3 regions of the Chryseobacterium hilariae genome follow, and region 1 is predicted to be linked to each of the others. Evidence: riboswitches for the same ligand, from Rfam matches in the RefSeq annotation. Region 1 holds a riboswitch; each other region holds the start of a gene.

Region 1 (4,285 bases):
GTTTTTGTAATGCTTCCTGTGCTTGAGATCTGGTAAATATAAGAATCAGCAGTTCCTGCAGCAATAGCATACACATTTTGGTTGCTTGAAATGATCTTGTTGATGTTTCCTGCTGGCAGCGTGATCGTAGACTGAACATCGTTAGTAGAAGTATTGATATAAGTAATCTTATTTCCAAAACCAAATGAAGCATTCTGAACAAAAATATTGTTTCCCGCTTCTACAATTCTTTCAGCAGCATCTGTGAAAGTGATTTTTTTGATGAAAGAACGGTCTGAAGCTTTATAGATGCTTACATACTTGGCTCCTAAATATTTATCATTCGTTACATAAATATTGTTGTTGGCAAAAGCCATATATCGGGGAGCATTAAGTTCAGCGGTAATCTCGCCATTCGCTTTAAAGTTATAGCGGTTTGCGATCTGGATCTTATTGGAATTATTCAATAACAGATATGCATTTTCACCATTGAAAGCAACCATCTGTAAAACGTCACCTAATTTTGCTCCTCCATTATTAAGGGCAAAAACATTATCCTGTTTAAGGTTCAGGTCTGCACTTACAAACGTTACGTCACCTTCAGGTTTTCCGAAAGTACCTTCATTAGCGATTAAAAAACCATTGCCATAGAATATTTCCGGCTCATCATTATTATCACTGCTACAGGACACGATGCCCAAAAGAAGTGTAAAAGAAAAAAGAAGAGGTAGAATTTTGTTCAGTTTCATAATATTTTTAAGTTAAAAATTAATAGTTGCGTACATACTGTAATTTCTCTTAGGCATCGGATATAAAGATACCGTCTGATAAAATGTATTGGTAACATTGTTCACTTTAAATCCTAAAGTGTATTTCTTGAAAAGTGAGGCGGAAATTCCGGTATTTAAAATAAAATAAGGATCAATAGCTGTAGATCTTTGTTCATCCGTAGTTGTGTAGGTAAGACCGTTGAAAAGCCCTTGTGCATATAGCTTAAAGAATGAATAGCCATACTCGATATTTCCGACAGCTTTATGGATCGGAACATACATCATCTGCATTTCAGTATTCTTGTTGACAGATTTCGAATAAGTGTACCCTGCATCCAGCTTTAAAGCATGTTTTCCGAATTTCTTATTCCACTTAACCTGTGATTCCAGCCCGTAAGATTCAACTCTGTACGTATTCACAGGAGCCCAGTATCCGTAAGGTGTAGGAAGCCAGTTGATGAGGTTTTTGATGTCCATATAATAAGGACTCAATGTAATTTTAAAATCTCCTAAGCTGAACTCATGGCTCATGTCAATGTTCGTGGACGTTTCAGGAAGCAGATCCAGGTTTCCTCCCGGCTGCCAGTAAAGATCATTAAAAGAAGGATACCTGAAATTTCTTGAAAAATTGACTCCCATACGGTACCATTGTAAAGCATCCCATTTTCCCGAAAAAGAATACAGAAGGGGAGAAGAGATATCCTCTACAAAATCCTTCTTGATACCGGCTTCAAAACGAAGCTCCTTCGTGGCAAAATATCTGATTAAGCCGGATAGAGAACCTACATTTCTGCTGATAACCCCAATTCCGGATTGATTGTCTTTTTCTGCTTGATAGCCTTCACCCTTATTCACCTGGAATTCCCCAATAACATTAATGTTGATTTTTGGAGTGATGAAATAGTTGAAGTCATTTTTGAAAATATAGTTCTTTCCCTCTGCACCACTTGTTTTAGGCTGGTTAAGATCTGAAAAATACTGAAAATTATCTTCCGTATAAGCCGCTTTTAAGCTGTTTGAAAGATTACTTTTATTGATATCCCATGCGATCAGGCTTCTCAAAGTCTGCGCGTTATATTTTGTTCTGTTTCCAATTTGTTCAAAAACAGGATAATGCTGTGACGCATCGAACATCTGATTCTGCCATGAAATAGTCTGATGATCAGCAATTTTATAAGAAGCTCCGATGTTAACTGAAGTATTGTAATATCTGCCGTTAACATTATAAAATCCCGTGCTTCCTACAACAAACTCTGGGACTTTATAATCATTTTGGCTTGTAAAATAGCTTCCCGAAACCTTAACGCTTAATTTATCATTGCTGAATGAAGCTTGCATAAAATTATTATAAGTATCAAAAGAGCCCGCCTCCGAATAAACAGAACCCTTGAAGCCCCTGTTGAAATCCAGAATATTATTTAAATGAATGCTTCCTCCAATAGCCCCGCTGCCATAAACAACACTGCCTCCGCCAGCTTTTATATCAATCTGGTCATATCCGAAAAGTGGAATATTATTCACATCTCCCTGTCCTAGAAAGCTGGAATTAATATTAATTCCGTTCCACACAAAAGCGGTCTGCTGAGCTGTTGTTCCCCTGAATGAAGGCGAAGAAACCGCCCCACGGCCATTTTCTTTCACATAAATAGAAGACTGAAAGCGTAAAAGTTCAGAAAGATTAGCTGAGTTTTTCTCGAGATCTTTTGGAGTGATCGTACGTACCGGATGGAAAAGCTTTACCTTGCTCATCTGGCTGTCAAAAATATAAATGGTGTCAACCGCTTTCTCCTGTCCGAAGAGAAAGCTGCCGTAAGACGAACAAAGCAGTAATAAAGACCTTTTTATATCCATACTATTTTACTTTTCCTCCGAAAGTAATACGTTTTGAGTTATAATTTTGGCAGGTCTCCTGACTTTCGCTTTCTGCACCTTCCCGTATAAACAGTGGTTTTTTGCAGAAATCTTATTGCGATTTACAGTTGCGGGGACAGTTTGGGAGTTACACCCAATTCCCTATTATTTCCAAAATGCTGGAAACCAAAATTTTTGCAAAGATAACTTTTTAAATTTATTGCACAAAAAGACAAAAAGTCAATTGTGAGTGGTCAATTGTGAATAGTGAATAGTGAATAGTGAATTTTGCTTCGCAAGGAAATTTATAAATGTATAAATGATCAGTATTGAACATGACAGTACAAAATTGAAAATAATTCTTAAATTAACAATTCACTTGCAAAGCAAAATTCACTATTCACATCAACCAAAATTTCCTATTCACAAAATTTCACCTTTACAAAAACGATGAATCAAAATAGAAAGGAAGCAGGTCTTTAATAGAATGTACCTTCACCACTTCATCATTCATGCTTGAAAAATAAAGGATGATGTTTTCGTTCTGTTTCGTTTCATATTCTATTAAACTTTGCCGGCAGGCTCCACAAGGTGGAATCGGAGGATTTTTCTCATGAAATTCTTTAGGACCTCCAACGACAAAGATCTTTTTTACCTTGACATCCGGAAAATTGGCTGCCACCCAGAAAAGAGTCGTTCTTTCTGCACATAACCCCGATGGATAGGCTGCATTCTCCTGGTTGTTACCGGAATAAATTTCACCGTTTTCCAGTAAAACGGCACATCCTACAAGGAAATTCGAATAGGGCGCATAAGCATTTTCACGGGCCTGAATCGCTCTCTCAAATAAGGTTTTTTCTATATCGTTCAGTTCACTGCTGTTTTTAAAATGCTCGTAACTGATCTGTATGTCTTTTTTCATATATTAGTAAGACTAAAAAGGGGGCCAAATTTACTTCTTTTTCATCACTTCGACAATGTTTTTTTTATTCATCATTAAATTGAAAATCAAAAAGTAAAATGTTATACACACCAGTAAAATTTAGAAATATAGAATTGAAAAACAGATGGGTAATGTCTCCTATGTGTATGTATTCATGCGACAATGGATTGGCTAATGATTTCCATTTTGTACATTATGGAAGCAGATCCCAGGGCGGAACAGGCCTTATCATGGTTGAAGCTACGGGAGTAGAGCCACGCGGAAGAATTACCAACCACTGTATGGGAATCTGGAATGATCAGCAGGCGGAAGAGCTTAGAAAAATTGTTGATTTTGTTCATTCCCGTTCAGAAAGTAAAATAGGGATCCAGCTTGCCCATGCCGGAAGAAAAGGTTCTACATGGAATAACCTGCAGATCCCTGTTGAAGAAGGATGGGAAACCGTAGCGCCAAGTCCTATTCCTTACCATCCTACTGAAAGGATTCCGCATGTTCTGACTGCTAACGAGATTAAGGAACAGGTACAGAACTTTAAAGAAGCAGCGAAAAGAGCTGTAAAGGCAGGTTTTGATATTATAGAAATTCACGGCGCACACGGATACCTTATCCATCAGTTTTTGTCACCACTTTCCAACATCAGAACAGATGAATATGGCGGTAGCTTTGAAAACAGGATTCGTTTTCTTTTGGAAATTGTTGATGCTGTCAATGAAGAGCTGGATGAAAATACAGCACTTTTTGT
Region 2 (4,285 bases), on a different contig from region 1:
ATCAAAAATTTTTGCGGCTTCTTTTGAAGCTTCTACCATGGCAATCAACGCCTTTTCAGTCTCATCCCAATGGCGGGTTTTCAAACCACAGTCAGGGTTTACCCAAAGCTGCTGTGCAGGAATAACGGCTTGCGCTTTTTTCAGCAATTCAACCATTTCTTCTTTTGAAGGAACCCTTGGCGAGTGGATATCGTAAACTCCCGGACCAATCTCATTCGGATATTTGAAATCTGCAAAAGCATTCAGCAGTTCCATCTGGCTTCTTGAGCATTCTATCGTGATCACATCGGCATCCATATCAGCAATATTCTGGATAATATCATTAAATTCAGAATAGCACATATGCGTATGGATCTGCGTTGCATCCTCCACACCGGAAGATGAAATCCTGAACGCTTCTACAGCCCATTTAAGATATTGCTGCCATTCGGATCGTCTGAGCGGAAGCCCTTCTCTGATAGCCGGTTCATCGATCTGTATGATTCTGATTCCTGCTTTTTCAAGATCATTCACCTCATCACGGATTGCCAGTGCAATCTGTTTACAGGTAAGAGAACGAGGCTGGTCATCACGTACAAAAGACCATTGAAGAATCGTTACAGGACCTGTAAGCATTCCTTTTACCCATTTCTGAGTTAAAGATTGGGCATATTGGGACCAGTAAACCGTCATCGGATGCGGACGGTGAACATCGCCATAGATCACCGGAGGTTTTACGCATCGGCTGCCGTAGCTCTGAACCCATCCGTTTTGAGTAAAAGCAAACCCGGAAAGCTGTTCCCCGAAATATTCCACCATATCATTACGCTCAAATTCTCCGTGAACCAGCACATCAATGCCGATTTCTTCCTGCCAGCGGATCGTTCTTTCTGTCTCTTTTTTAAGAAGATCATCATATTGCTCAGCGGTCAGTTCACCTTTTTTAAACTTCGACCTCCATGCTCTAACCTCTTTAGTCTGAGGAAAAGAGCCAATTGTTGTAGTAGGAAACAAAGGAAGCTGTAGAATTTTCTGCTGTTCCTCTTTCCTTATGCTGAACGGGCTGTTTCTTTTCGCATCATCTTCAGTGGTTACATCCACACGGTCTTTTACATCCTGATTGTGGATCAATGCTGAGGTTTTGCGGGTTTCAACGGCCTTTTTATTTTCTGCATATTGTTGTAAAGCCTGGTAATCTGCCTTTCCTGAAGCCAGCTTTTTCAAGGCTACAACTTCATCAACTTTTTGTTTGGCAAAAGCCATCCATTGCTTAATTTCAGGAGATAATGTCTTTTCGTTTGTCTCAAGATCCAGGTCATAAGGTGAGTGGAGCAGAGAACAGGAAGGGGCTATGAAAATTCTTTCTGAACCAATCGCATATACTGCTTTTTCGATGAAGCCTAATGATCTTTCAAAATCATTTTTCCAGATGTTTCTCCCGTCTATAATACCTAAGGATAAACTTAATGTTTGAGGAATAACATTTAAAACTTCATCCAGCTGTTCAGGACAACGTACCAGATCAATATGCAGGACATCTACAGGAAGGGAAGCCGCTAATGAAAGATTATCTTGTAATCCATCAAAATAAGTGGTCACGATGAACTTTAAATTGGGAAACTGTTTCCTGATTTCGGTGTAAATAAATTGATAGGTTTCCTTTGCTTTTTCATTTAAATCTAATGCCAGAAAAGGCTCATCAAACTGAATATATTCGGCACCGTGATTTTCCAGTTCTTTTAAAATCTGAAGATAAACAGGAAGCAGGTTTTGAGCCAGATCAAGCTTGTCAAAACCTTCTTCTTTTTCTTTTCCCAGAAGAAGATAGGTGAGAGGACCGATGATGACTGGCTTGGCATTAATTCCGGCTTGTTTTGCACTGACGAATTCACTGATGATCTTTTTGGAAAATAACCTGAACTGCTGGTTCTTATGAAATTCAGGAACAATGTAATGGTAATTCGTATCAAACCATTTTGTCATTTCCATGGCGGTAATGTCGAGACCGTCTTTCTGATAGCCTCTTGCCATTGCAAAATACAGATCAAGCTCAGAATTGGATGCTCTTGAGGCAATTTCTTTATAGCGCTCCGGAATGGCCCCGACAGACAGGGTCATATCCAGAACCTGATCATAATAAGAAAAATCGTTGCAGGGAACAAGATCAATTCTTGCAGCTTGTTGAAGTTTCCAATTTTGAAGGCTGATGTTTTTTCCGGTTTCCAGGAGCTCATTTAATGTTGCTTTGCCTGACCAATACTGCTCGCAGACTTTTTTGAGTTCTCTGTTGCTACCAATACGCGGATAGCCAAGTAGGTGTGTTTGCATTTTCTTTTTAACTTTTAATTAAATAATAAGGGTAAAGTTCTCTAGAGATGCTTCACAATGCCGCCGAAGAAAGTAATTTTAGAAATAGAAGAGATACAATTAGGACGTGATTTTTCTGTCAAATAAGAAAAATTGGCTTAAAGGTTTATTTTTGAAGCAAAGTTTTAAATTGGGTTCCTTATATAATAAAAAGCCAACATAAAAAAACTTTGCGTTTAAATCAAAAATTAAATTTAAAACCCAATACATTCAAAAGTATCATCTGTATGATCTAAAGCTTCAGACCGCGAAAGCATTGTCAATTCAGAACAGGCAGGTCTCCTGGCTTGTAACGGTCTTTATCATCCTTCCCGCTGTTGGCAGTGGATCTCCCGGATAAAAACTTTTGGTGTGCTACTTACAGTTGCGCGACAGCTCGTGATTCTCACACGATTCCCTATTAATCTACGTTATGTAAAACCTCTTCTGTTTGATGAAGTATGTTAAAGAACAAAATCTGTGTCAAAGGTATTAATTAAAGTGAATTGATTGGCTGAATTATAATAATTAGGAATATAGTTTGGTTTGACTGTATTTTTAAAGTTAAATATTCTGTACATTTGAAAAATATAACCTCAAAAAGAATATTATTCTGTGGAAAGACTGGATGAAAGGGATCTTCAACTGCTTAGAATCCTGCAAAAGAATGCGAAATTGACTGTAAAAGAGATTGCAAAAGAAGTCAATCTTTCACCTTCACCTGTTTTCGAACGGATGAAAAGACTTGAGCAAGAAGGATATATCAAGCATTATGCAGCCGTTCTGGAAGCAGAGAAACTGAATCGCGGGTTTACAGTTTTTTGCCAAATCAAGCTTAAGATCCATGACCGTTCTGTAGGAAATCAGCTTGTAGAAGATATTTTACAGATTGATGAAATTGCTGAATGCTATAATATTTCAGGAGACTTCGATTTTCTCCTTAAGGTTCAGGTAAGAGATATGAAACATTACCAGGATTTTGTATTTAATAAGCTGGGCTCATTGGATTCCATCGGAAGTGCACACAGTACTTTTGTGATGGCTGAGGTTAAGAATATTCACGGAGTGAGTATATAGAAAATAAAAAGCAGTACCTCAGCGGATACTGCCATTATAATCTTTAAATCATTAAATTTTTTGATCTTTAAATAAAATTAACTGCTCCATTCTCACTACTGCATTTTGTTGATATTCTTCAGTCAGATTAAATATTTTCCCCAGTTTTTGGGAAGCACTGATAAAACTGATAAAGGTGCAGAGCTCCGAAATTTCTTTTCCGGAAAAGAATTCTCTCAACATGCTGAAATGGCTCTTGAGTATGGAACGGTGATCTTTAGAGAATAGCTCTGCGAAGCTTACGGCTACGGAAATTTTAAGATCTGACTGACTGAAATTGGGTCTTCCGCCTTTTACCATACAGTATTCACAGCCATTGCCAAAAGCCATGGTTCTTCGCACCTGCTCGAGTAAATTGGGATCTAATGCTGTATTCTTAAAGAAAGTCTCTTCAAGAGAATTCCAGTTTGCAAGTATTTCCGGATTGTGCCCGATTAACTTTTCAAATGGTGTATTTCCATTGTCTGAAAATTCAATTGTTGTCATATTTTTTATGTCAAATTTCTGTCTAATTCATGTGATTTTAAAATGGATTTCATGGTTAAATTTTATAATTTTGAAGATTTCAACTGATTTAATTTCAAAGTACAATGAAAATCGTTTTAGACGAATTTGACCATAAAATTTTACGGTTACTGACTGAAAATTCCAGGCTAAGCTATGCTGAAATAGGGCGCAAAATTTCTCTTTCTCAATCGGCTACAAAAGAAAGAGTACAGAACCTTACTGATACCGGTGTCATTAAAAGTTTTACAGCAGATATTGATTATGGCCTTCTCGGATACAGCTTGAAAGTCATTATTCATCTGAAGTTTAAAAATGATGAGTTTAGAATATTTATTGA
Region 3 (4,285 bases), on a different contig from region 1:
ACCCATTCAGAACATGGCATTCCTGAAAAGGTATATGTGGGACGGCGTGATTCATAATCTGAACGAACAGCCGATCATTCCGATCACGGATGCCAATGAAATGGACAGCTCCATGCCTGAAGTAATTTCTAAATTAAAAAATGATCCGAAGTATAAAAAGCTTTTCATAGAAGCTTATGGTGACGAAAACATAACCGGTGAAAGAGTATTGAAGGCTTTGTCACAGTTTATGATAAGCATGATTTCCGCAGATTCTAAATACGACAGAGTTAAACAGGGAAAAGAAAACTTCACCTCTGAGGAATCTCAGGGAATGGCCCTTTTTAGCCAGAAGTGTGCTTCCTGCCATAGCGGAGAATTTTTCACGGATGAAAGCTTCAGGAATACAGGGATGTATTTTAATGTCCAGTTCAAAGATGCAGGACGTCATCGCGTAACTCTTGATCAGAACGACTGGATGAAATTCCGGGTACCGAGCCTCAGAAATGTGGAATATACTGCACCGTATATGCATGACGGAAGATTTTACACGCTGAGCGCGGTTCTTAATTTCTATTCCGATAGTGTGGAAGACAATCCCAATCTGGATCCGCAGCTGAAACAGAACGGACATGTCGGAATTGCTATGAATGCGCAGGAAAAGCAGTTGATCATCGCCTTTTTAAAAACCTTATCCGATCAAAACTTTATTTCTAATCCAAAATTTGCAGAATGAGCATCATGAACATGAGAAAAATAATTTTTATACTGAGCCTGACACTATCATGGGTTTCTCAGGCTAAAACAATCAACGACAGCCTGTATATCGCAGATCCTATAAACAGTATTGTATTTGATGACTGTGATGCTTGCGGCTGTGCGGCAGGAAACGGATCTTCCGGTTTTGAGTCTTTGCTGAACCCGCAGTTTATCGGGATCAAATATTTTGTCCAGCATTATAAAGCCAAAGAAAACCTTTTTGTAAAAGATCTTACACAGGATCAGTATTTCAATACCCTGCAGGTTTGGGGAAAAATTCCATTGACAGAAAAGCTGAGTGTATACGCCAGCCTGCCATTTCATTTTCATGAGAAGAGAACCATGCAGGGTGATATCAACATTAATGGTATCGGAGATCTGAACTTGATGGGAATCTACCGGATCATCAGTTCCAAAGATAATTTTCATCAGTTCAACGGAGGTTTAGGGGTGAAAATTCCTTTGGGAAAATTTGATGAAAAAGGGGCTTCCGGCGTCAATCCAAGTTTTCAGCTGGGAACGGGAAGCTGGGATTATCAGGCTGCTTTAAACTATAAGTTTCAAAAGAATAAACTGGCTGTACTGATCAACACAGATTACACGGTAAAAACCGAAAACAAAAAGAATTACCGTTTTGGAAACCAGTGGAATTACGCTGCAACAGGTTTTTATCAGCTTGCAGGAAATGAAAAGACCATTTTCTCTGCCAAGGCTGGACTTCAGGGTGAAGTCTATGATCAAAACAAACAGTTTGATGAGGCATTGCCTAACACAGCCGGAAGTGCTTTATATGGAAAACTCGGTTTCGAGGCTTCGTATAAAAAGTTCAGTCTGGGTGGTGAAGTCATGTTGCCTGCATATTCTAATTTGGCAGGAGTGATATTGAAGCAAAATCCAGGTTCAGTGTTTTTATCAATTTTGGAATTTAATATCATGGTGGCTTCGGACCCTCAGCCACCAAGTCAGGGTTCTTGAATGTTCATTACAATACAAATCAATTTTATAATTTATTGTAATTTCTAAAAACCGGTGGCTGAGGCTCCCGAAGCCACCGGTTTTCATACATCTTCTAATCTATCTGCTGTTTTTCATCGTATTGAGAATTAATTTATTATGCCGTTATTGCATATATTAAGTTATTTTCTATCTTTGCCGCAATCTGGTGCGCTGTGAAAAGCACTTAAAAGGGAACCTGGTGAAAATCCGGGACAGACCCGCTGCTGTAAGCTCCACATCAAAGTTTTTGAAGAGTATATCCACTGTTTTTTTTAATGGGAAGGATTTCAAAAACGGAGTAAGTCAGAAGACCTGCCAGAAGATAAACGTTTGATGCTTTCGTGGAATAAAGCTTAGGACAACAACGATTCTGTGCAGTAACAGCTGCGCTTTATCTTTGCTATCTTATATCCATTAGCGTCAGCATTATTCTCAATGAGCTAATGGTCAGAAAATGTACTGCTTCACAGTTTAAAAAAGGAGTTATCACATTATTTGTGATGGCATCTCAACTTATATTCTCTCAATCCGGAGACACAATCAGGGAGAAAACTATTCTTCCTATCCAGCTTTACAAAAAAGATTTTAAAGAAATTCTTCCTGCACAGGTACTTTCCGGCGAACAGCTTGAAAGGCTGAACAGTCAGTCGGTGGCCGATGCTTTACGGTATTTTTCAGGAGTTCAGATCAAAGATTATGGCGGGATGGGCGGCCTGAAAACGGTGAATATCCGGAGTATGGGAAGCCAGCATGTGGGAGTTTTCTATGACGGCATCCAGCTGGGAAATGTACAGAACGGAATAGTGGATCTTGGAAAGTTTTCATTGGATGATCTTGAAGCCATTTCTTTATACAACGGTCAGAAAAGTGAAATTTTTCAGCCTGCAAAGGATTTCGGATCTTCCGGATCTATTTATCTTCAACCTAAAATACCTGTTTTTAAAGGGAATCAGAAGACCAACTTGACGCTTAAGCTGAAATTAGGCACCATCAGTTTATTTAACCCTTCCTTCCGTGTGGAACAGAAGCTTTCAGAGAGAATTTCGGCAAGTTTCAGCTCGGAATTTGTACAAAGCGATGGATTGTATAAGTATAAATACGAAAAGAAAAATTCTGACGGATCTGTTGCCAATGATACCATTGCAAGAAGATATGATTCCTACATCCGGGCGAAACGTTTTGAAGGTGCCTTAAACGGAGCCATTAATGATGGAAGCTGGAGTGTACGCGGATACGGCTATATTTCCGATCGTGGAGTTCCTACGGCTATTGTTAATAATAATTTCACGCCTAAAGGTCAGCAGATGCTGGATGAAAATTATTTTGTCCAGGCCAGTTTCCGTAAAAAGCTGTTTCCAAAATTCGAAACACAGTTCAAAGCTAAATTTGCCTATGACTACACCCGGTTTTTAGATACGGCGAATGTGGCAACAACCGTTCTGCCGATAGATAATTCGTATGTTCAGAGAGAACTTTATTTTTCCAGTTCCAATATGTATTCTATTAATCAAAACTGGGATGTAAGTGCAAGCTTTGACTTTCAGTATAATAATCTGGATGCCAGCCTAAGGGATTTTTCATATCCTACACGATATACTTCGCTCGTTTCTTTGGCCACAACCTATCAGTGGAACCGGTTTAAATTTTTGGGAAATGTTCTGGGAACTTTTGTGCATGAAGAAGTGAAAATGAATGCAAAATCTCCCGATAAAACCGAATGGACTCCTTCCGCTTTCCTGAGCTATCAGCCTTTTGAATCCAAAGATCTTACCATACGGACTTTCTACAAAAGAGTGTTCAGGATGCCTACTTTCAATGATCTATACTACACGATGATCGGGAATGTTATGCTGAAACCGGAATATACAAATCAGTACGATGCCGGTTTTACCTATCAGAAACTCTATGACCATAAAGTTTTTAAAGGAATCTATGTGAAAGTGGATGGCTATTATAATGAAGTAGAAAACAAGATTATCGCCGTTCCTACTACCAATCTTTTCAGGTGGATGATGGTGAACCTGGGTGAAGTGAAAATCATCGGGGCAGACGTGAATGTTCAGGCTGAATTTGATATTAATAAATTGAAACTGAAACCTTTGGTAAGCTATACCTATCAGCGTGCTGGAGACTATACTGATAAAAGTGACGATTATTACGGGGACCAGATCTCCTATGTGCCCTGGCATGCATTGACCTTTACCATGATGGCAGACTATAAAGACTGGAGTTTCAATTACAGTTTTATGTACACCGGAGAGCGCTATGATGCCCAGCTGAATAATATCAAAGCCAATTATCTTCAGCCATGGTACACCCATGATTTATCCGTTCAGAAAAAATTCAACTGGCATTCTCATCAGATTAAAGCCGGTTTTGAAGTCAATAATGTCCTTAATCAATACTATGATGTGGTCAGGAATTATCCGATGCCCGGAAGAAATTTTAAACTTATTGTAAGCTTTACATTATGAAAAAACTCAACTTTTGCCTGCTGGCTTTTACTCTTTTCTTTCTGTTCTCGTGTAGAACGGATGACAATATAGTTCCC

What was found. Region 1 has a riboswitch for cobalamin ahead of ACMGDK_RS10840 (TonB-dependent receptor plug domain-containing protein). Riboswitches for the same ligand answer to the same signal wherever they lie in the genome.
Region 2: linked by a shared signal. The riboswitch ahead of metE (5-methyltetrahydropteroyltriglutamate--homocysteine S-methyltransferase) and the one ahead of ACMGDK_RS10840 (TonB-dependent receptor plug domain-containing protein) in region 1 are both predicted to bind cobalamin.
Region 3: linked by a shared signal. The riboswitch ahead of ACMGDK_RS08005 (TonB-dependent receptor plug domain-containing protein) and the one ahead of ACMGDK_RS10840 (TonB-dependent receptor plug domain-containing protein) in region 1 are both predicted to bind cobalamin.

What each region holds. Positions count from the first base shown of each region.
Region 1 covers NZ_JBLFFJ010000003.1:289,528-293,812, reverse strand. Annotated here, with positions in the region: gene ACMGDK_RS10845 (DUF5074 domain-containing protein) at 1-728, opposite strand, end outside; gene ACMGDK_RS10840 (TonB-dependent receptor plug domain-containing protein) at 741-2,600, opposite strand; cobalamin riboswitch at 2,632-2,806, opposite strand; gene ACMGDK_RS10835 (cytidine deaminase) at 3,040-3,522, opposite strand; gene namA (NADPH dehydrogenase NamA) at 3,621-4,285, shown strand, end outside.
Region 2 covers NZ_JBLFFJ010000001.1:264,698-268,982, forward strand. Annotated here, with positions in the region: gene metE (5-methyltetrahydropteroyltriglutamate--homocysteine S-methyltransferase) at 1-2,307, opposite strand, end outside; cobalamin riboswitch at 2,602-2,786, opposite strand; gene ACMGDK_RS01245 (Lrp/AsnC family transcriptional regulator) at 2,941-3,402, shown strand; gene ACMGDK_RS01250 (carboxymuconolactone decarboxylase family protein) at 3,454-3,927, opposite strand; gene ACMGDK_RS01255 (Lrp/AsnC family transcriptional regulator) at 4,032-4,285, shown strand, end outside.
Region 3 covers NZ_JBLFFJ010000002.1:248,348-252,632, reverse strand. Annotated here, with positions in the region: gene ACMGDK_RS08015 (cytochrome-c peroxidase) at 1-715, shown strand, start outside; gene ACMGDK_RS08010 (transporter) at 712-1,713, shown strand; cobalamin riboswitch at 1,882-2,068, shown strand; gene ACMGDK_RS08005 (TonB-dependent receptor plug domain-containing protein) at 2,235-4,208, shown strand; gene ACMGDK_RS08000 (YncE family protein) at 4,205-4,285, shown strand, end outside.